2 regions of the Pararoseomonas sp. SCSIO 73927 genome follow, and region 1 is predicted to be linked to the other one. Evidence: riboswitches for the same ligand, from Rfam matches in the RefSeq annotation. Region 1 holds a riboswitch; the other holds the start of a gene.

What was found. Region 1 has a riboswitch for thiamine pyrophosphate ahead of VQH23_RS07085 (ABC transporter substrate-binding protein). Riboswitches for the same ligand answer to the same signal wherever they lie in the genome.
Region 2: linked by a shared signal. The riboswitch ahead of thiC (phosphomethylpyrimidine synthase ThiC) and the one ahead of VQH23_RS07085 (ABC transporter substrate-binding protein) in region 1 are both predicted to bind thiamine pyrophosphate.

The regions. Positions count from the first base shown of each region.
Region 1 covers NZ_CP146232.1:1,499,506-1,510,584, forward strand. Annotated here, with positions in the region: gene VQH23_RS07055 (3-oxoacid CoA-transferase subunit B) at 1-621, opposite strand, end outside; gene VQH23_RS07060 (3-oxoacid CoA-transferase subunit A) at 733-1,428, opposite strand; gene VQH23_RS07065 (alpha/beta hydrolase) at 1,554-2,636, shown strand; gene VQH23_RS07070 (3'-5' exonuclease) at 2,670-3,239, opposite strand; gene VQH23_RS07075 (transglutaminase family protein) at 3,553-4,620, opposite strand; gene VQH23_RS07080 (hypothetical protein) at 4,848-5,081, shown strand; gene VQH23_RS07085 (ABC transporter substrate-binding protein) at 5,121-6,695, opposite strand; TPP riboswitch at 6,816-6,920, opposite strand; gene VQH23_RS07090 (NAD-dependent epimerase/dehydratase family protein) at 7,059-8,039, shown strand; gene VQH23_RS07095 (UDP-glucuronic acid decarboxylase family protein) at 8,092-9,063, opposite strand; gene VQH23_RS07100 (magnesium transporter CorA family protein) at 9,455-10,444, opposite strand; gene mtnC (acireductone synthase) at 10,582-11,079, opposite strand, start outside.
Region 2 covers NZ_CP146232.1:167,984-179,062, forward strand. Annotated here, with positions in the region: gene VQH23_RS00930 (tripartite tricarboxylate transporter substrate binding protein) at 1-889, opposite strand, end outside; gene thiC (phosphomethylpyrimidine synthase ThiC) at 969-2,768, opposite strand; TPP riboswitch at 2,827-2,943, opposite strand; gene VQH23_RS00940 (SDR family oxidoreductase) at 2,977-3,672, opposite strand; gene VQH23_RS00945 (SDR family oxidoreductase) at 3,669-4,394, opposite strand; gene VQH23_RS00950 (MFS transporter) at 4,455-5,630, opposite strand; gene VQH23_RS00955 (LysR family transcriptional regulator) at 5,745-6,674, shown strand; gene VQH23_RS00960 (SDR family oxidoreductase) at 6,715-7,491, shown strand; gene folB (dihydroneopterin aldolase) at 7,501-7,896, shown strand; partial or broken gene uvrC (excinuclease ABC subunit UvrC) at 8,219-10,213, shown strand; gene pgsA (CDP-diacylglycerol--glycerol-3-phosphate 3-phosphatidyltransferase) at 10,455-11,072, shown strand.

The DNA.
Region 1 (11,079 bases):
GCGGAGGTGGTCCAGGGTCACGCCCGGGGCGAGGTCGCGCACGGCGAAGCCCGCCTCCGTCACGTCGAGCACGGCGAGGTTGGTGTAGACCCGCGACACCGCCCGCATCGCCGTCAGCGGGTAGCCGCAGCGCTCCACCAGCTTCGGGCGCCCGTCCTTCGTGGTGTGCTCCATCATCACCCAGACGCGCTTCGCGCCGGCCGCGAGGTCCATGGCGCCGCCCACCGCCGGCGCGGTGTCGTTCTCGCTGGTGGCCCAGTTCGCGATATCGCCGTTCTCGGCCACCTCGAAGGCGCCGAGCACGCAGAGGTCGATGTGCCCGCCGCGGATCATCGCGAAGCTGTCCGCGTGGTGGAAGTAGCTGCCGCCGGGATGGAGCGTGACGGGCGCCTTGCCGGCGTTGATCAGCCAGGCGTCCTCACGCCCCTTCTCCGGCGCCGGGCCCATGCCGAGGATGCCATTCTCGGAGTGCAGCACCACCTCGCGCCCCTCGGGGATGTGGTCGGCGATGAGGGTCGGCATGCCGATGCCGAGGTTGCAGTACCAGCCGTCCGGGATGTCCTTCGCGGCGCGGGCGGCCATCTGGGTGCGGGACCAGGGTTCCATGCTCGTTTCCTCCATCGCCTTCAGGGCGTCACGTACGGGGCATCGCGTTCAGGGCGTCATGTGCCGGATGTCGAGTGCGGGGCGTCGAGTGCAGGGCGTCACGCCAGGGGCGCCAAGCCGGCGGCGTCAGGCCGCCGCGGTCTCGCCCCAGGGGGCGCCGCGCTTCACGTTGAGGACGCGGCTCACGAAGATGCCGGGCGTCACCACCCGCTCCCCCTCGATCGCGCCCAGCTCCACGATCTTCTCCGCCTGCACGATCGTCAGCTTCGCCGCCATCGCCATCACCGGGTTGAAGTTCCGCCCGCTGCGCCGGAAGGTCAGGTTGCCCCAGCGGTCGGCCTCCCAGGCCTCCACCAGCGCCACGTCGCCGGGCAGGGCCAGCTCCATCACGTGGGGGCGGCCGTTGAACTCCCGCTCCTCCTTGCCCTGGCCGAGCTTCGTGCCGGCGGCGGTGGGGGTGAAGAAAGCGGGCACGCCCGCGCCGGCCGCGCGCATCCGCTCCGCCAGCGTGCCCTGCGGCACGATCTCCAGCTCCAGCCGGCCGGCCTTGTACAGCTCCTCGAACACCACCGACCCGACGCTGCGCGGGAAGGAGCAGATGATCTTCCGCACCCGGCCCAGCTCCATCAGCCGCGCCAGCCCCGTGCGCCCCGTGCCCGCGTTGTTGGCCACGATCGTCAGGTCCTTCGCCCCCTGCTCGATCAGCCCCTCGATCAGGTCGTCGGGCTGGCCCGCGGCGCCGAAGCCGCCCACCAGCACCGTGCTGCCGTCCGCAACCCCCGCCATGGCCTCGGCCATGTCCCGGACGATCTTGTTGATCATGCGCCCGCGCTCCTCCAGTCACTGCGGTCCGCCCCAGGGAATGCTCAGCATCCCCGGTGATTGCGCCAACGGAACGGATCGCCCAAGCTCACCCGAAGGGACATGCCGCGCCGGGGAGGCAAGCGATGCCACAAAGGATCGAGGTCGTCCACTTCGCGACCAACCGCAACCTCGTCGACGAGGCGAACGGGATTTTTGGCAACTACTACAACCCCTACGGCCCCTACGAGGTGCGCTACGGGGAGGCGCGGATCCGCGTTCCCGACAACGTGCTGGACGAGGGCGGCTACGCGCTGGACGGCCCGCCGCTGGTGGCCGCCGAGGCCATCCCGGGCCGGAGCGCCCCGGTGGGCACCGTGCCGACCTTCGGCAGCACGAGGATCTTCGACGGGCTGCGCGCGCGCCTGATGGCCAACCGGTCCGACCTGCTGATCCTGATCCACGGCTTCGGCTGCTCCTTCGAGGTCGCGCTGCAGCGCGCGGCCATCCTGAAGGCGGTCTACGGCACCCCCGACAAGCCCCTCGAAGCGGCCGTGTTCTGCTGGCCCTCGGACGGGCGCACCTTCGCGCCGAGCTGGAACGCGGGCCTCGGCGCCGCCTACCGCAGCGACCGGCAGGACGCGGAGGCCTCGGCGGAGGCGATCGCGCGCAGCCTGCGGCGGCTCTACGCCTTCCTCCACGAGCTGCGGCAGGAGGACCGGTGCGAGCGGCGCGTCCATCTCGTCGCGCACTCCATGGGCAACTACGTGCTGCGCTTCGCCCTGCAGAGCTTCGCGCGCGACTTCCCGCGGGAGAACATGCCGCGGATCTTCTCCAACATCCTCCTCGTCGCCAGCGACGAGGACGACGACGCCTTCGACACGCCGCTGAAGTTCGGCCGGCTGCACGAGATCACCACCCAGATGCACCTCTACTACGCGGTGACCGACTTCGCCCTCTGGATCAGCGACAACACGAAGGGCAACCCGGACCGGCTGGGCAATGCGGGGCCGCGCACCCTCACCAACCTGCCGCGCCGGCTGAACCTCATCGACTGCAGCGACGTCTCCGACATCGGCGGCATCTCCGACGCGGACCACCAGTTCTACCGGGCGCGCCCGGAGGTGATCGCCGACATCCAGGGTGTGCTCGCCGGCCGGCCGGCCCACCGCTTCGAAGGGCGCGAGTACGTCAGCGCCCAGCGGGCCTACCGGCTGCGTCCTGCCTAATCGGCGCCAGAGAGGACATGCGAACGCGGCGCCCTACGCCGCCATGTCCCCCACCTGCTCGTTGGTGAAGCCGTGCAGCCGCATCGGCGCCGGCGCCAGCCCGTGCAGCGCCCGCAGCAGGTTCGCCGCCAGCCAGGCATCCTCCAGCGCGCCGTGCAGGCTCCCCTCCCGGGACAGCCCGCAGGCCGCCGAGGCGTGGGCGAGCCCGGACCGCTCCCCCGGCCGCGCCCGGCGCCAGGCCAGCATGGTGCAGAGCTCGCCGCTCCAGGGCCGCGCCATCTCCAGCCGGTCGAACTCCCCGCCCAGCATCCGCCGGTCGAAGGCCATGTTGTGCGCGCAGCCCAGCGCGCCGCCGAAGAACTCCGCGACCTCCCCCGCGTGCTCCGCGAAGCCGGGCTGCCCCGCCAGGTAGGCGTCCGACATCCCGTGCACCCGGTAAGCCCCAAAATGGCAGCGCATCCCCGGCGCGAAGACGAGGTGCAGCGTCCCCTCCGGCTCCAGCGCCGCGTCCAGCCGCACGGCGCCGAGGGACACCACCCGGTCCTGGCCCGTACAGCCGGTGGTCTCGGTGTCGAAGACGATGACGGGGCGGCCGAGGGACATGGGCGGGGAAACTGCCACAGGCGGAAGGGAATGGGGAGGTTTGCACGGGTGGCCCCAGGGGGAGAGAAGGAATTCTCTCCCCCTGGACCCCCACTCATCTTTTTCTGCGGGGCTGCCGCGGAAGGCCGGGCCGGCCCGCGAGGTGACGGATCTTCCGCAGCGGCAGCGCGGAGGGACAGGCGCCGCGCCGAGCGGCCAAGCCGCTCGGCGCGGCGCAAGCCGGGCCTCGCGCGGCAGCCCCTTGAAAGAAGATGAGGGCGGGGGTTCCAGGGGGAGGGAGAATTCCTTCTCCCTCCCCCTGGCCACGGCGATGTCAGGCCCCGATCTCGCGCGCGGCGATGGCGTAGCGGAACGCCGCCGGGTCCAGGCAGTCCGGCTCGCCCTTCGCCGTCATGGCGCAGGGATACATCAGGAAGTTGGATTCCATCGCGCGCGGCGCGCCGGGCAGGGCGATGTTGGTGGCGCTGTTGTAGCCCACCCAGTTCATCTCCCAGTTCCCGAACAGGCGCTCCCGCTGGCGGCGGACGTGGTCGCTCTCCACCGGCAGGTTCTCCTCCAGCACGATCTTGCGGACGTCGGCGGGGTCCACCGGGACCCACCTCCCGCCGACATGCATCTCCGTGCGGCAGTGCTGGGCGCGGGTGATGTCGGGGCCTCCGGTGCCGAGGGAGCGGGAGTTCTCCGAGGCGGCGACGCGGATGCCGTAGACGTCGCGGGCGGGGATGCCGCAGGCCCGGGCGAGGCCGGTCATCAGCGCGTTGATGTCCGCGCACTTCCCGCCGAGCCAGCCGGTCTCCAGCATCACCTTGATGTCGCCGGTGCCGCAGCCGCGGGTGGCGCCGTTGCGGAAGGTGTTCTCCACCACCCAGTCATAGAGGGCGCGGAGCTTCGCTTCCTCCGTGCCGAGGCCGACGGTGATGCGCGCGGCGGTCTCGGCCACGATGCCGTCGGTGGGGACGCTCTCGGTGGGGGCGGTCCAGAGGGCGCGCTCGGCCGCGCTCAGCGCCGCGGGCTCGGCGCCGCGGGGGCGGGTGGCCACGGCCTGGGTGACGACCACCCGCTGCTCCCGGGGGGAGGACCAGGTGATACGGAGCATCTCCGCGCCGTAGCGGGCGTCCTGCACCCGCTCCGCGCGGCCGTTCGTCTCGACCGCGGGCTCGTCGGCGCGCTGGTAGGTGCCGACGGTCCCCGCCAGGGGCAGCCAGAGGATCGCGGGCTCGTCGCCGGTCTCGACCGTCACCTCGGTCCGCAGCTCGAAGCGGCGCCAGCCGGCGAGGTGCGGCTGCGCCCCGGCACGGGAGGGAAGGAGGGAGGGCAGGGAGAGGTCAGCGGCACCCGCCAGGAGGGTGCGGCGTGGGAATGGCTTCGGGGTCGGGCTCATGGGGGCGTTGTCTCCACACGGGGAACGGATGACGCGCCGTTCTTGTGACCGCTCTGCGGAGCCAAGCCAAGCGGGAGAAAGTTCCATCCGCTGCGCGTATGGCGGGTATCCGCTTCTTCCTATGGTCCGGACGCGAGTGAAGAGACATATCTCACATAACGAGATGACACCCTCGAGCCACCGTTCGCGCAAGTGCCCACCCCGAATACCCGAACAGAGTACCCGCCATGATCACCTCCGTCCGCATCCTTGGCCTCGCCGCCGCCCTGTCCGCCACCCTTGCCGTGGTGGGCGCGGGGGCCGAGGCGAACTCGCGTCCCATGGCTGCCCCGGCCCCCGCCGCCGAGCGGAGCGCCGACGAGGCCATGTACGACGCCCGATACGGCATGGGTCCGCGCGGCGCCGGACAGAGCGTGCTGGACGGCAGCGGGGCGACCGGCGGCGGGGGCCAGCACAACTGAGCCGCTCCTGCCACCCCTCCTCGTGACCGGGGCCCGGTCCTAGGCCCGGCGCAGGTTCCACAGGTAGGGGTTGGGCCCCTGCAGCACGCCGGAGAGGTCCGCGCGGAACCCGGTCTTCAGCACGAAGAGGCCGGAGGGCGCGAAGCCCACATGCTCCCAGGCGCTGCGCTGCACCTCCGCGAAGGCCTGGGCCTGAGCCGCGGCGTCGGGGGCGTAGAGCCAGCGCTCGATGCTCGCCTCGGTCGCCGGATCGGTCGGCCAGCCGAACCAGGCCGTGGGGCCGTCGCCGCGGATGCCAGAATTCACCGCCGGGTTGGCGATGGAGGCGGCGGGGAAGTTGGTGGGGTAGATGCTCCAGCCCCCTCGGTTCGCATCCTCCCGCGAGTTGCGGCGGCTGAGCAGGGCGGCCCAGTCCATCTCCTGCAGATCCACCTGGAAGCCGAGCTGGCGGAGGACATCGGCGGCCAGCCGGCCCTGCGGGGCCACCGCGGCGAAGTCGGTCGGGTTGATCACCACCACCTTCGCGCCCTCCGCCCCCGCCGCGCGGATGGCGGCGCGCGCCCTGGCGAAGTCGCGCGGCGCGGCGGGGAACTCGGTCACCCCCGCCAGGGTGCAGGGGAACAGGGCGTGGCATTCCCGCCAGTCGCCCGGCGCGGCCACCGCGGCCATGTGGTCGGGCTGGCTGATGCAGTCCCGCACGGCCCGCCGCACCTCGACGTTGTCGAAGGGCGGGTGCAGGTGATTGAAGCGGACCACGCCGAGGAAGCCGACGGGGTCGTAGACCTGCGTCCGCAGGTTCCGGTCCCGCTCCAGCACGGGCAGCAGGTCCGGCAGCGGGTACTCCACCCAGTCCACCTCCCCGCGCTGCAGGGCGGCCCCGGCCGTCGCGCCGTCGGGGATGATGTGCCACTCGAGCCGGTCGAAATGCACGCGCTTCCCGCCGGAGGCCCCCTCGGCCGGCTCGTCCCGCGGCCGGTAGGCCTCGTTGCGGGCATAGGCCACGAAGCTGCCGGGGTTGAACTCCGACGCCACAAACTTCCAGGGGCCGCTGCCGATCATCTCCGGCACCGGCCTTGCCGGGTCCGTCCTCGCCAGCCGTTCCGGCATGATGAAGGGCGGGATGCCGGCGGGCTTGGCCAGGGCGTAGAGCAGGGCGGGGAAGGCGCGGGTGAGGCGGATGGTGAGCGTCCGGTCGTCCGGCGTCCCCCACTCCGCCACCACCCGGGCGAGCATCGCTCCGAAGAGGTCCCGCGCGCACCAGCGCTTCAGACTGTAAACACAATCGCGTGATAGGACAGGTGTGCCGTCGTGGAAATGTAAACCCTCGCGCAAGCGGATGGTCCAGAGCATCCCGTCCGCACTGACTTCGTGCCCCGCCGCCATCTGCGGGCGCGGGATCAGCCGCGCATCGGTTGCGTAGAGCGTGTCGAACACGCAGAAGCCGTGGGTGGTGCTGATCGTGGCGTTCTGCACTATGGGGTCCAGCGCCGTCAGCGCGGCCTGCGGCACGAAGCGCAGCGTGCGCGAGCGGGCAGGTTGGGCCAGTGTGGGCGAGCCAGAAAAAGAGGTGCCCGCAACAAGGGCGGTGCCCTTCAGGAGGGAGCGGCGATGCATGGGATATCCTCCACTCCGGGGGCGGGCGGAGGCGGCGGAAGAAGCCATGATGCGGGCGCCGTCCCGCGCCCCGGCCCCGAGGGGCCGGAGGCGGGGCACGCCGGATCCGGGCGCGCGCTCGTCCTCATGGTGCACCGTCCCTACGCCGGTCCGAACCGGATCAGGTTCCAGGGGTCGCAGGTCTCCCCGCCTCTCAGCCCGGAATGGGCTCCCCCCGGTGTCCAGCAGCCGTATGGAACGGCGCCGGGTCGGCCCGCAAGACGGATGTGGCCCCCGCGCCCCCGCCCTGATACCTCCACGCCCTTTCTTACCGGATCATGTCATGCCCTCCCGCCCCAACGCCCGGCCAGTACGCCCTGATTGATGGGACAGGTCCTCGTCACCGGCGCGGCCGGCTTCATCGGTGCCCATGTCTGCCAGGCCCTGCTCGCGCGCGGTGAGCAGGTTATCGGCGTCGACAACTTCAACCCGTACTACGACCCGGCGCTGAAGGAGGCGCGGCTGGCGGCGCTGACGGGCAACACCCGCCCCGGCGCCTTCACGCTGCACCGGCTGGACATCGCGGAGACGGACGACCTCCTCGCCCTGTTCGCGGCCAATCCCGGCATCGACCGCGTGGCGCATCTCGGCGCCCAGGCCGGGGTGCGGTGGTCGCTAGAGGCGCCCTTCGCCTACACCTCCACCAACGTCACCGGCCATCTCGGCGTCCTCGAGGGAATCCGGCGCAGCGAGGGCCGCGTCGGCCACGCCGTCTACGCCTCCACCAGCTCCGTCTACGGCCGGCGCACGGACGGCGCCTTCCGCGAGACGGACCGCACGGACACCCCCGCCTCCCTCTACGCCGCCACCAAGAAGGCGGGGGAGGTGATGAGCAGCACCTATGCCGACCTCTACAACCTCCGGCTCACCGGCCTGCGCTTCTTCACGGTGTACGGCCCCTGGGGCCGCCCGGACATGGCCTACTGGCTCTTCACCGACGCCATCCTGAAGGGCCGCCCCATCCGCCTGTTCAACGAGGGGCGGATGCAGCGCGACTTCACCTACATCGACGACATCGTGGCCGGCATCCTCGCCGCCCTCGACAACCCGTCGGTGGAGGCGGGCCACCGCCTCTACAACATCGGCAACAGCCAGCCGGAACCGCTGCTGGACATGGTCTCCATCCTGGAGGAGCTCATCGGCATGCCCGCCCGGCGCGAGCTGCTGCCGATGCAGCCCGGCGACGTGCCCACCACCTTCGCCGACATCTCCGCCATCCAGGACGATTTCGGCTGGGAACCGACGACGGACCTCCACACCGGCCTCAGCCACTTCGTGCGGTGGTGGAAGGCGTATTTCGGGTAGCGCGGCGGGGGGGGGGGGGGGGGCCGCCCCCCCCCCCCCCGCGCGGGCGCCCCTAGGCCAGGCTCCGCATCACCGCGTGCCGGCCCAGCTCCGCCTCGAAATAGGCGATCGTCGCGCGCAGCCCTTCCTTCAGCTGCACCCGCGGCTCCCAGCCCAGCAGGTCCTTCGCGCGGTCGATATCCGGGCGGCGCTGGCGGGGATCGTCGCTCGGCAGCGGCCGGAAGACGAGGCGGCTCGGCCCGCCCACCTCGGCCAGCACCATCTCCGCCAACTCGCGGATGCTGAACTCCTCGGGGTTGCCGAGATTGATAGGGCCGGTCACGTCCGGGCCGGACTCCATCAGGCGGATGAAGCCCTCGATCAGGTCCGAGACGTAGCAGAAGGAGCGGGTCTGCTGCCCCTCGCCATAAACGGTGATCGGCTCGCCCCGCAGCGCCTGCACAATGAAGTTGGAGACGACGCGGCCATCGTTCGGGTGCATGCGCGGGCCGTAAGTGTTGAAGATCCGCGCCACCTTGATCTGCAGGTTGTGCTGGCGGTGGTAGTCGAAGAACAGCGTCTCCGCGCAGCGCTTCCCCTCATCGTAGCAGGAGCGGAGCCCGATCGGGTTCACGTTGCCCCAGTAGGCCTCCGGCTGCGGATGCACGGAAGGGTCGCCGTAGACCTCGCTGGTGGAGGCCTGGAACACCGGCACGTGCAGGCGCTTGGCGAGGCCGAGCACGTTGATCGCGCCGTGCACGCTCGTCTTCGTCGTCTGCACGGGGTCGTGCTGGTAGTGCACCGGGGAGGCCGGGCAGGCCAGGTTGAAGATCTGGTCCACCTCCACGTAGATCGGGAAGGTGATGTCGTGCCGGATCACCTCGAAGTACGGGTTCTGCAGGAGGTGCGCGATGTTGTCCCGCGTGCCGGTGAAGTAGTTGTCCAGGCAGAGGACGTGGTCGCCGCGCTCCAGAAGCCTTTCGCAGAGATGAGACCCGAGGAATCCGGCGCCACCGGTGACCAGAACGCGCTTCCGTGTATGCATCGGCACCCCTCGCAGGCCGCGCCCGGCACCGCCCTCCCTCTTGGGAACAGGCCGGACTCGGCATCTTCTACAAAGCCTAGGGCCACGAATCCGTCACAAGAAATCACAAGAATGGGTGCGCGGCGGCCGTGGAGAGGGCGTTGCCCTCTCCACACCTCTCCCGCCAGGGGCCTGAGGCCCCTGGACCCCCTTTCGGCTGCCGCCGCGCTATCCTGACACGGAGTTTCGGCATGACGGGCGTCATTCCGATCACGCCGTCGCCTCGGGTCGTGGACCCGAGGCGCACCGTCAGCAGAGTGCTTCCACCTACTAGAAAAAGATGATGGTGAGGGGTCCGGGGAGAGGAAGAATTCCTTCTTCCTCTCCCTGGCCACGGACCATCAGCGCAGGATCACAGCCATCCCTTACGCTTGAAGTACACGATCGGCAGCAGCGCGCTGGCGATCATCAGCATCAGTGCCCAGGGATAGCCCAGCCCCCATTTCAGCTCGGGCATGAACTCGAAGTTCATGCCGTAGATGCTGGCCACCAGGGTGGGCGGCATCAGCGCGACGGAGGCGACGGTGAAGGTCTTGATGATGCCGTTCTGGTCCATGCTGATGATGCCCAGCACGGCGTCCAGCAGGAACTGCGCCTTGCCGTTCATCGTGTTCGCGTAGTCGATCAGGGACCGCACGTCGCGCACCAGGGTCTTGATCATCACCTGGTTCTCCTTGCGCACGGCGCTCGCCTTCTCGGCGCCGAGGAAGGTGAGGATGCGCGTGAGGCCGAGCAGCGTGTCGCTCGCGCGCGTCGTCACGTCGCCCACCTGGCCGAGGGTGAGGAGGGCCTGGCGCAGGTCCACGTCGCGCTTGTTCGCCTTCACCTGCATGTTGCGCGCGTTGCGGAAGGTGGTCTGGCTCGCGCGGTCCATCTCGCTCGCGGTGCGCTCGAGGATGTCGGCAAGGCGGTCCACGATCTGCTCGAACAGATGCAGCATCACCCCGTCCGGCGTGCGCAGGATGGGCAGGGCCTGGCGCTGGGCGCGCAGGGCGAAGACGGAGAAGGCCTTGGGCGTCGCGTAGCGCACGGTGATGAGCGCGGTGGGCGCGAGGACGAAGGTGATGGGGGTGGAGCCGTACTCCCCCTCCTCCGCTCCGTAGAGGAAGGAGGCGGTGAGGAAGAGGACCTCGCCTTCCTTGTAGAGGCGCGAGGAGCTCTCGATTTCCTGCATCTCCTCCCGGGTCGGCACCTCGACGTGCAGCGCGTCCTGCACGGCCCGCTCCTCGTCGGGCGTCGGGTTCAGCAGGTCGATCCAGGTCGCCGCGGCGATGGATTCGGCCGTGTCCATTCCGCCATGGACATCGCAGGTCCCGTTGCGGAGGGCGTAGGTGGTCATCATGGGCGGCATCCCCGGCGGCCGGGCGGTGGTCGTGCAGCGGCGGTTCGCGCCGGCGGCCGATTCGGCCGGGGCGCCTCCGCTCTAGCGCCGCGCGCGGCACCCTGCCAGCGCGGCGGGATGACAGGTTGAGGCCTGCCTCAGCCCGCGGGCGGCTCGTCCGGTGCGGGCAGGCCGAAGCGGGCGGCCACCTCGGGGAAGGTGGCGCAGCTTGGGTGGCGGGTGCCGGCCACCGTGCCGTCCGCCGCGCGGACGAGCTGGCAGGTCATCATCCCCGCCGCCTCCGCCGCGTCCAGCTCCTCCACCACGTCGGAGAGGAAGAGCACCTCCGCCGGGGGCAGCCCCGCCGTGCGGGCGATGGCGGCGTAGGAGGCCGCCTCGCGCTTCGGCCCCGTGCGCGTGTCGTCGAAGCCGGAGAGGAGGGGCGTGAGGTCCCCCGCCTCGGTGTGGCCGAAGAGGAGCCGCTGCGCCTCCACCGAGCCGGAGGAGTAGATGCGCAGCGCGATGCCGGCCGCGGCCCAGGCGCGCAGGCATCCCGCCACGTCGGGCCAGAGGTGCCCGCGCAGCGCCCCGGCCTCGAAGCCCTGGCGCCAGATCATCCCTTGCAACGCCTTGAGCGGCGTCACCTTCTCGTCCCG
Region 2 (11,079 bases), 1.3 Mb from region 1:
GGTAGGGCACCGCCCCTTCCCGCTCCAGGCTGGCGACGAGATCCGGCGTGCCGACGCTTGCCAGGATGGCCTCCTCCAGCCGCGCCCGGATCGGCTCCGGCGTGCCCTGGGGCACGAGGATCCCGTACCAGGCCGTGACGCGGTAGCCCGGCAGGGTCTCCGCCACGGCGGGCACGTCGGGCATGGAGGGAACGCGGCGATCCCCCGTGACGGCCAGCGCACGCAGGTTGCCGCCCGCGACCAGCCCGGCCACCGAGGGCAGGGTGGAGATCATGGCGGGGATGTGCCCGGCGGCCACGTCCGTCAGCCCCGGGGCGGCGCCGCGGAAGGGCACATGGGTCCCCTCCACCCCCGCCTGCTGGAGGAGCAGCGCCATCGCCAGGTGCCCCGCCGCGCCGTTCCCGGGGGAGGCGTAGGTCACCGCCCCGTTCGCCGCGCGGTACTCCTCGATCAGCGCCGCGGGGGAGGCCGCCCGCGTGCCGGGGCCGACAACGAGCACCAGCGGCGTCTCGGCCACCATCGCCACCGGGGCCAGCGCCGTGCCGGGGTCAATCTTCAGGTTCCGCCCGAACAGGGTGGGGTTCACGGAGATCGGGCCCTGGTTGCCCATCAGCAGGGTGGTGCCGTCCGGCCGGGCGCCCGCCACCAGCTCCGTCGCCAGGTTGCCGCCGGCGCCCGGGCGGTTCTCCACCACCACGGGCTGGCCCAGCGCCGCGTTCAGCCGGGCACCGAGGGCGCGCGCCACGGCGTCCGTGCCACCGCCGGGGGTATAGGGCAGCACCAGCCGCAGCGGGCGGTCCGGCCAGCCCGCGGGCGCCTGGGCCAGGGCCGGCTCCGCGGTGGCAGCCGCCAGCAGGCTCATCAGGAAGGCGCGGCGCGCTGGGTGCATGGGCGATTTTCCCGGGGTTCCTCTGCCGCCAGCATGGGGGCAGATGCGGCGGGGATGGCAAGCCCCGCCGCCCGGCGCCCTACTCGCCCACGGGCACGTAGAGCTGCCCGCCGTCGCGGTACTTCCGCGCCATCGCCTCCATCCCCTCCTTCTGCGCCTCCGCCCGCAGGTCGTGGGAAATCCGCATGGAGCAGAACTTCGGGCCGCACATGGAGCAGAAATGGGCGGTCTTGTGCGCCTCCTTCGGCAAGGTCTCGTCGTGGAAGGACCGCGCCGTGTCGGGGTCGAGCGAGAGGTTGAACTGGTCCTCCCAGCGGAACTCGAAGCGGGCGCGGGAGAGGGCGTCGTCCCGCAATTGCGCGCCGGGATGGCCCTTCGCCAGGTCGGCGGCATGGGCGGCGATCTTGTAGGTGATCACGCCCGTCTTCACGTCATCCCGGTCCGGCAGGCCGAGATGCTCCTTCGGCGTGACGTAGCAGAGCATGGCGCAGCCGAACCAGCCGATCATGGCGGCACCGATGCCTGACGTGATGTGGTCGTAGCCCGGCGCGATATCCGTCGTCAGCGGCCCGAGAGTGTAGAAGGGCGCCTCCCCGCAGACCTTCAACTGCTTATCCATGTTGGCCTTGATCTTGTGCATGGGCACGTGGCCCGGCCCCTCGATCATCACCTGGCAGTCCTTCGCCCAGGCGATCTTCGTCAGCTCGCCCAGCGTCTCCAGCTCCGCGAACTGCGCGGCGTCGTTGGCATCCGCGATGGAGCCGGGACGCAGCCCGTCGCCGAGGGAGAAGGAGACGTCATAGGCGCGGCAAATGTCGCAGATCTCCTCGAAGTGCTCGTAGAGGAAGCTCTCGCGGTGATGGTGCAGGCACCAGCTCGCCATGATGGAGCCGCCGCGGGAGACGATGCCGGTGGTGCGCCCCACCGTCAGCGGCACATGGGCCAGCCGCACGCCGGCATGGATGGTGAAGTAGTCCACCCCCTGCTCGGCCTGCTCGATCAGCGTGTCCCGGTAAATTTCCCAGGTCAGGTCGGGTGCCACGCCGCCGACCTTCTCCAGCGCCTGGTACAGCGGCACGGTGCCGATGGGGATCGGCGCGTTGCGGATGATCCAGTCCCGGATGTTGTGGATGTTGCGGCCGGTGGAGAGGTCCATCACCGTGTCCGCGCCCCAGCGGATCGACCAGACCATCTTCTCCACCTCCTCCGCCATGGAGGAGGTGACGGCGGAGTTGCCGATGTTGGCGTTGATCTTCACCAGGAAGTTGCGGCCGATGACCATCGGCTCCAGCTCCGGGTGGTTGATGTTCGCGGGGATAATGGCGCGGCCGCGCGCGATCTCGTCCCGCACGAATTCGGGGGTGACGTGGTCGGGGATGGAGGCGCCGAAATCCTCGCCGTCCCGCGCCTCCGCCGCGCGCTGCCGGCCCATGTTCTCCCGGATCGCGGCGTACTCCATCTCCGGCGTGACGATGCCCGCGCGGGCATAGGCGAGCTGCGTCACCGCCGCCCCAGCCCTCGCCCGACGCGGCGCGTGGCGCACGGGAAAGGCGGGCGTCAGGCGGTCCCCGGTGGCGAAGCCGTTATCCTCGGGCCGTACGTCGCGGCCCGGCACTGCCTCCGTGTCGCCGCGCGCCTCCACCCAGGCCGCGCGGGCGCGGGGCAGGCCTCGGGCGATGTCGATCACCGCCGCCGCGTCGGTGTACGGCCCGGAGGAATCGTAGACCGCGACTGGCGGCTCGCCGGCGCTGGGGTGGACCGCGATCTCGCGCAGCGGCACGCGAATGTGCGGGTGCAGCGTTCCGGGGATGTGGACCTTGCGCGAGGCCGGCAGAGGGCCGGTGGTCACGCTCGGGATGGGGGTGAAGCTGTCGGGCATGGCGTCCTCCGAAGGGACCCAGCGCCGGAATCGGAAGAGGGTGGCACACGGCCACAGTGGGCCGCAGACCGCACCGTCCCTACGCCAGCATGAACTGGATCAGGTTCATCGGGTCACGGCGCTGCTTTCGCCAGCCGTATCTCAGCCCCTTGTCGGGACACCCCTGGTGAGGCGCCGACACTCCGCCCGCCGGGCGGCCGCTGTCAACCTAAAGCCCGCCCCCGCCATCGATCCCGATGGCCTGCCCCGTCACGTTCCGCGCGGCCGGGGAGAGCAGATAGGCCGCCATCGCCGCCACCTCCTCCGCCGCCGTAATCCGGCGCGTGGGCGTGCCGGCTGCGGCGGCCACGGCATCCATCCCTAGTTCCCGCCACCGGGCGCGGGCCATGTCCGTCTCCACCCAGCCCGGGCAGAGGGCGTTCACCGTGATCCCGCGCGGCGCCAGCCGCAGAGCCAGCGCCTTCATCAGGCCGACCACGCCGTGCTTGGCGGCGGAATAGGCCACCTGGTCCGGCACGGCGCGCAGCCCGAGCACGGAGGCGAGGAAGACGATCCGCCCCTCCCCCTCCGGCAGCACGGCGGCGGCCGCCTCCGCGCAGCGCCAGGCGCCGTCGAGGTTGGAGGCCATGATGCGGCGCCAGTGGTCCTCATCCGGCTGCGGCGGATCGCCCCCCGCCACGCCCGCGGCCAGGATCGCGGCACCGATCGGCCCGGCGGTGTGGAACAGGGCGCGGACGGAGGCGGGATCGGCCACGTCGCAGGGGATGAACCGCACGCCATCCGGCAGCGCCTCCTCCGGCGCGCGCCGGGCGGCGGCGATCACCGCCCTGCCCTGCCCGGCCAGCAGCCGCGCGCAGGCCAGCCCGATGCCGCGCGTGCCGCCGGTGACCAGCACCGCGCTCATGCGGCGGTGGTCCCGCCATCGACGGGCATGACGATGCCGGTCACGAAGCTCGCATGGTCGGAGAGCAGGAAGGCCACCACCGCCGCGATCTCCCGCGGGTGGGCGAAGCGGCGCTGCGGCACGGCCTCCGTATAGACATCGTCGCTGGCAACTCCGCCACCTCCACGCGCGGCCAGGTCGGCCAGCACGGCGCGCAGCATCGCCGTGTCCGTGCTGCCGGGCGCGATGGCGTTGAAGCGCACGCCCTTCGCAGCAAAATCCAGCGCCGCCGACCGCGTCATCTGCGCCAGCGCGGCCTTGGAAGCGCCGTAGGCCGCGCTGGCGGGCTTGCCGATCAGCGCCTGGTCGGAAGCGATGTTCACCACCGCCCCGCCGCCTTTCAGCAGATGCGGCAGCGCCGCCTGCATCACGGCGAAGGGCGCCAGCCAGTTGATCCGCATAATCCGCTCGGCCTCCGCCAACGGCGTGTCCAGCAGCGTGCCGATGATCGTGTCGCCGGCGTTGTTCACCAGCAGGTCAAGCCCGCCCATGCGCTCGGCGGCGGCCTCCACGGCGGGGGCAATTGAGGGGATGTCCAGCAGGTCGTGCTCCGGCCGGTCCAGCCCCTCCACGGTCGCGCCGCTCGCCTCCAGCACCGCGACCACCGCCGCGCCGATTCCGCCGCGATGGCCGGTGACGAGGGCGCGCCTGCCCTCCAACCCCGTCTGCCGGATGCCCGTCATGCCGCCTCCCACCACGCCGCCGGGATAGGGCGGCGGGGTGGGAAACGCATCAAGGCCGGGTCAGTCGCACCCGGCCGCAACGGCCATCGGCTGCCGCTCCCGCAGCAGGGCAGGCCCGGCCGCGAGGATGGCGGCCACCGGGAAGGCCAGCGCCACCCAGGGCAGCGCGCCGAGGCCGAGCCCGTGGTCGATCGCCAGCCCGCCAGCCCAGGCGCCGAGCGCGTTGCCGAGGTTGAAGGCCGCGATGTTGAGGCTGGACGCCAGGCTCTGCCCCGCGCCTTCCGCCTTCCGCAGCACCCAGATCTGCAGCGGCGCCACCGTGGCGAAGCCCGCCGCGCCGAGCAGGGCGGCGATGGCGATCATCGCCGGTTGGCTGTGCAGGGCCGGCGCCATGGCCGCCAGCACCACGGCCAGCGCCGCGAGGGACCCCAGCAGGGCGAGCGGCAGGTTCCGGTCCGCCACCCGCCCGCCGATGATGTTCCCCACCACCAGCCCGGCCCCGAGGACGAGGAGGATGGGCGAGACCGCCGCGTCGCTGAACCCCGCCAGCTGCGTCAGCAGCGGCGCGATGTAGGTGAAGACCGCGAAGACCCCGCCGAAGCCGAGCACCGTGGTCAGCAGCGCCAGCAGCACCGGCCCGCGTGCCACGGCCCGCATGTCCGCGCGCCAGTCGGTGGGCGCCGGGGCCCCGTCCTCCCTCGGGATGAAGCGGGCGATCACGGCGATGGCGGCCAGGCCCACGATCGTCACGGCCCAGAAGGTGGCGCGCCAGCCCAGGTGCTGCCCCAGCCAGGTGCCCGCTGGCACGCCGAGGATATTGGCCACCGTCAGCCCCGTGAACATGATGGCGATGGCGGAGGCGCGGCGGTCCGGCGCCACAAGCCCGGTGGCCACCACCGATCCCACGCCGAAGAAGGTGCCGTGGGCGAAGGCCGTCAGGACCCGGGCGGCCATCAGCGTGGCGTAGTCCGGCGCCAGGGCGCAGGCGGCGTTGCCGACCGTGAAGATCACCATCAGCCCCAGCAGCGTGGCCTTCCGCGGCAGGCGCGCGGTCAGGGTGGTGAGGATCGGCGCCCCGACCACGACGCCGAGCGCGTAGCCGGAGATGAGCAGCCCGGCGGAGGAGAGGGAGACGCCGAGGTCGCCCCCCACCTCCACCAGCAGCCCCATGATGACGAATTCGGTGACGCCGATGCCGAAGGCACCGACCGTCAGCGCGTAGAGAGCGAGAGGCATGGAGGGAATTCCCGTTCGGCCGGCATCAGGCAGGCCCTTCGGGTGGCCAGATGGACGCCCTGCCGCCCGTGCCATAGGCTACCGACCGGCAAATCACCTGTGACGTGAACTCACATGCCCCGATCGGAGGTGAACCGCGCCGCGGAGATGGAGGTCTTTGCGCGCGCGGTGGAGGAGGGCGGCTTCTCCGCCGCCGCGCGGGCGCTGGGGCTGACGCCCTCGGCCGTCAGCAAGCTCGTGGCCCGGCTGGAGGCGCGGCTTGGCGCGCGCCTCGTGCAGCGCTCCACCCGCCGCTTCGCCCTCACGCCCGAGGGCCAGGCCTTCCATGAGCGCGCAGTGCGGATCCTGGCGGAGATGGAGGAGGCGGAGCGCGCGGCGGCGGCCGGGGAGACCCCGGTGGGGCTGATCCGCGTGAACACCAGCGCCACCGTCAACACCCACCTCCTCGCCCCGGTGCTGCCGGCCTTCCTGGCCGCGCACCCCGGCATCCGCCTGGACATCGTGCTGAACGACCGGGTGATCGACCTCGTGGAGGCGCGGGTGGACGTGGCGATCCGCGCTGGCCCCATGCCCGAATCCCGCCTGCGCGCCCGCAAGCTGGGGGAGACGCGGCTGGTGATTGTCGGCTCCCCCGCCTACCTCGCCGCCCGCGGGATGCCCCGGCGCGCCGCCGAGCTGGCGGGGCACGAGCTGCTCGTCTTCGGCTACACCCGCGCCGTGCAGGACTGGATCCTGCAGGAGAGTGGCCGGCGCGTGGCGGTGAAGGTGGCCGGGCGCCTGCGCGCCAGCGACGGCGAGGGGCTGCGGCAGCTCGCCATCGGCGGCGCCGGGCTGGTGCGGATGGCCGCCTTCTGCGTGCGGGAGGACATCGCCGCCGGCCGGCTGGTGCCGGTGCTGGAAGGGGCGAACACCGGCGAGATGGAGGCCTTCCACGCCGTCCATGCCGGGGGCGCGGGGCCGATGCCGGCGCGGGTGCGGGCCCTGCTGGACTTCCTGGCGGCCCATGTCCGCATCCGCGGCGACGCGCCGTGGCTGGCGGGATGACCTCGCCCTTCGCCGCCGGGCACCCTATCTGCGCTGGCGCATGACGATCCCCGACGCCATTCCCCGAACGGCCCTCGTCACCGGGGGCGCCAAGCGCATCGGGCGCGCCATCTCCCTCGCCCTGGCCGGGGCCGGGTACGACATCGCGCTGCACTATCACGGCAGCGCGGAGGAGGCGGAGGGCACGGCCGGCGCCATCCGCGCCCTCGGCCGCCGCGCCGCCACCCTCCGCGCCGATCTCGGGCGGGAGGAGGAGGTGGAATCCCTCATCCCCGACGCCACCGCCAAGCTCGGCCCCGTCGGCGTGCTGGTGAACAACGCCTCCCTCTTCGAGCGGGACGAGTGGGACACCGCCACGCGGGAGAGCTGGGACGCCCATATCGGCCCGAACCTGCGCGCCCCCTTCGTGCTGACCCAGGCCATGGCCCTCGCCCTGCCCGACGGGGCGGAAGGGGCGGTGGTGAACATGCTGGACCAGCGCGTCCTCTCCCTCACCCCGCACTTCGTCTCCTACACCGTCACCAAGGCCGGGCTCTGGGCACTGACCCAGACCATGGCCCTGGCCCTGGCCCCGCGCATCCGGGTGAACGGCATCGGCCCCGGCCCCACGGTGGCCAGCACCCGCCAGACCGAGGCCCAGTTCCGCGCCCAGTGCGAGAGCACGCCCCTCCGCCACGGCTCCAGCCCGGAGGAGGTGGCGCGGGCCGTGCTGGCGATCCTTTCCCTGCCGGCGATGACGGGGCAGATGATCGCCCTCGACAGTGGCCAGCACCTCCAGTGGTCGCCCGCGCGCGCCCAGGGGGGACCAGAAGAGTAGATGCCAGGAATGATTCCCTACATCCCGGACGCCGCGCGCGGCCTGCGGCGCGTCTTCGTGCGCGACCTCACCGTGCAGGCCCGCCTCGGCGTCTACCCGAAGGAGGAGGCGGCGCCGCAGCGCGTGGTGATCGGGATCGAGCTGCTGGTGCGGGACGAATCCGCCCCCTCTGCGGTGGGTCCCGACCGGGTGGAGCGGGTGGTGGACTACGCCGCCGCGGCGGAGAAGGCGCGGGCGGTGGCGACCACCGGCCATACCCGCCTGGCCGAGACCCTGGCGGAGCGGATCGCGGCCGCCTGCCTGGAGGACCCTAGGGTGGAGGCGGCCCGGGTCACGGTGGAGAAGCCGGACATCCTGCCCCATGTGGGCGCGGTGGGCGTGAGCGTGGAACGGCGCCGGAACTGACGCATCACCGTCACGCGGCTGACTTTGTCAACGGCATCGCGGCGAAGTGACGGCAAACCATCCCCTGCCCGGAAAGATCGGTCATGGGGGCTGGCGAAACGGTTCCGAGAGGTCAATGTGAACGAAGCATGAAACCCGGAAACTATCCAGGACAGAGAGAAATCAAGGACTTAGCTTGCTGCCCAAAGATTGGGCAGGCGCGTGGGGAGCCCTTATCCGCCTTGGCCTTCGCGATGCCGGAGCCCTCCTCTCCACAGGGTTATCCACAGGAGTCGGGGACAACCCTCGGGACCTCCCGAGAAACCCAACGGAAACAAGCCTGATGGCCTTCTCCAACGAGCAGACCACCCCGCTGGCCCCGATGGAGGGCCGTGAGGTGATCGAGCGGGCGCTCCTCACCCTGCCCTTCTCCCCGGGCGTCTACCGGATGCTCGATGCGAAGGGGGACGCGCTCTACGTCGGCAAGGCGCGCAGCCTGAAGAAGCGCGTCTACGCCTACACCCAGGTCCACAAGCTGCCGGACCGCCTCAAGCGCATGGTCTTCGAGACCCGCCACCTGGAGGTGATCACCACCGCCTCGGAGGCGGAGGCGCTGCTGCTGGAAGCCAACCTCATCAAGCGGCTGCGGCCGCGCTTCAACATCGTGCTGCGGGACGACAAGTCCTACCCGTGGCTGGTGATCACGGAAGATCATCCTTACCCGCAGATCTCCAAGCACCGCGGCGAGCGGCGCAAGGGCGCTTCCTACTGGGGCCCCTTCGCCAGCGCCTGGGCCGTGAACCAGACCCTCACCGCCCTGCAGCGCGTCTTCCTGCTGCGCTCCTGCCGGGACACGGTGTTCGACAACCGCTCCCGCCCCTGCCTGCTCCACCAGATCCGCCGCTGCTCCGCCCCCTGCGTCGAGCGTGTCACGAAGGAGGAGTACGGAGAGCTCGTGAAGGAGGCCACGCAGTTCCTCTCCGGCGAGACCCCCTCCATTCAGAAGCGCCTGGCGAAGGAGATGGAGGAGGCGGCGGAGCGGCTGGAATTTGAGCGCGCGGCGGCCATCCGGGACCGCATCCGCGGCCTGACGCATGTGCAGGGCCGCGACCGCATCAACATGGAGAACGTGGGCGACGCCGACGTGGTGGCGCTGCACATGGCCGCCGGCCAGGCCTGCGTGCAGGTCTTCTTCTTCCGCGGCGGCCGCAACAACGGCAACCGGCCCTTCTTCCTGTCCGGGATGCGGGCGGATGCGGAGCCGGCGGAGGTGATCACCGCCTTCCTCGGCCAGCTCTACGACGACCTGCCGCCCCCGCCCCTCGTCCTCGTCTCCCACGACCTGCCGGAGGCGGCGCTGGTGGCGGAGGCGCTGGCGCTGCGAAGCGACCGCAAGGTGGAGGTCCACACCCCCAAGCGCGGCGACAAGCGATCCGCCGTGGAGCACGCGCAGACGAACGCGCGGGAGGCGCTGGAGCGCAAGCTGGCGGAGGGCGCGGCCCAGGGCGAGCTGCTGGAAGGGGTGGCGAAGGTCTTCGACCTCTCCTCCACCCCCGAGCGGATCGAGATCTACGACAACTCCCACATCCAGGGCACCAACGCCTACGGCGTGATGGTGGTGGCCGGGCCTTCGGGTTTCCTGAAGAACGCCTACCGCAAGTTCTCCATCCGGGGCGACGCGGCGCCGCCCGCCAAGGGCCGGAAGCCCGCGGACGCGACGGGCACCGAGCCCCTGGCCGGAGAGGACGTGGCCGCCCTGGCGCATGACGCGGCCGGCCGCACCGCCCTGAAGACCACCGGCGGCCCGCGCGGCGGCGACGACTTTGCCATGATGCGCGAGGTCTTCGAGCGCCGCTTCGGCCGCGCCCTGAAGGAGGACCCGGAGCGCGAGAGCGGCACCTGGCCCGACCTGGTGCTGATCGACGGCGGCCTGGGCCAGTTGAACGCCGCGCGGGAGATCCTGACGGAGATGGGCATCCACGACGTGCCCCTGGTGGCCGTGGCCAAGGGCCCGGACCGCGACGCCGGGCGGGAATGGTTCCACCGCACGGGCCACGACCCGATCCAGCTGCCGCCGCGCGACCCCGTCCTGTACTACCTGCAGCGGCTGCGGGACGAGGCGCACCGATTCGCCATCACCACCCACCGCGCCGGGCGCTCCAAGTCCCTCGTGAAGAGCGAGCTGGACGACATCCCCGGCGTCGGCACCGCCATCAAGCGGGCGCTGCTGAACCATTTCGGCTCCGCCCGCGGCGTGCGGAACGCGGCGCTGGAGGACCTGCGGAACACCCCGGGCATCGGCCCCTCCGTCGCGAAGCGCATCTACGAGCACTTCCACCCCGGCACCACCGGCCCGCTGGAGCCGGTGCGGCCGCGCGGCGGAAGGCGCAAGGGCGCCGCCGTGGACGCCATCGCGGAGGCGCCCGACCCGGCTCCTGAAGCGGGGCCGGCCGGTGAGGAGGAGCCCCCCTCCCCGCCCCTCGCCGCGGATGCCGCGGGACACGAGGTGGAAGGTTGATCCGGCGCCGCGTTTCCCCCGGCGCCGATCTGGGCTAGGGGAGCGGAGCAAGGAGACGCGGATGCCCACCGACCTGCCGAACCTGCTGACGCTCTCCCGCATCGCGGCGATCCCGCTGCTGGTGGTGCTGATGTTCCTCCGCACGCCGGTGGGGGACATCCTGGCCTGCGCGATCTTCTCCGCCGCCGCGATCACGGACTACTTCGACGGCAAGATCGCGCGGGAAAGGGGGTCGCTGACCGCCTTCGGGCGAATGCTGGACCCCATCGCGGACAAGCTGCTGGTCGGCGCCGCCCTGATGCTGCTGGCGGGGATGGACCGCCTCTCCCCCCTCGGCCTGCTGCCGGCCATCGTGGTCCTGCTGCGGGAGATCCTCGTCTCCGGCCTACGGGAGTACCTGGCGGGGCTGCGGATCGGGCTGCCCGTGACGAAGCTGGCGAAGTGGAAGACCGGGTTCCAGATGGGCGCCATCGGCACCATCGTGGCCGGGGACAGCGGCGCCTCCGCCATCGGGCTCGGCGTCCTGCCCGTCTCCTGGCTCGGCGAGGCCGGGCTTTGGGTCGCGGCGGCGCTCACCCTGCTGACGGGCTGGGACTACATGACGGCCGGGATGCGCCACGCGGCGGCCGAGGACCTGTCCCGCGGCACGGGCGCACGGGAAGGCGGCCAGATCGGATAGAAGGGGT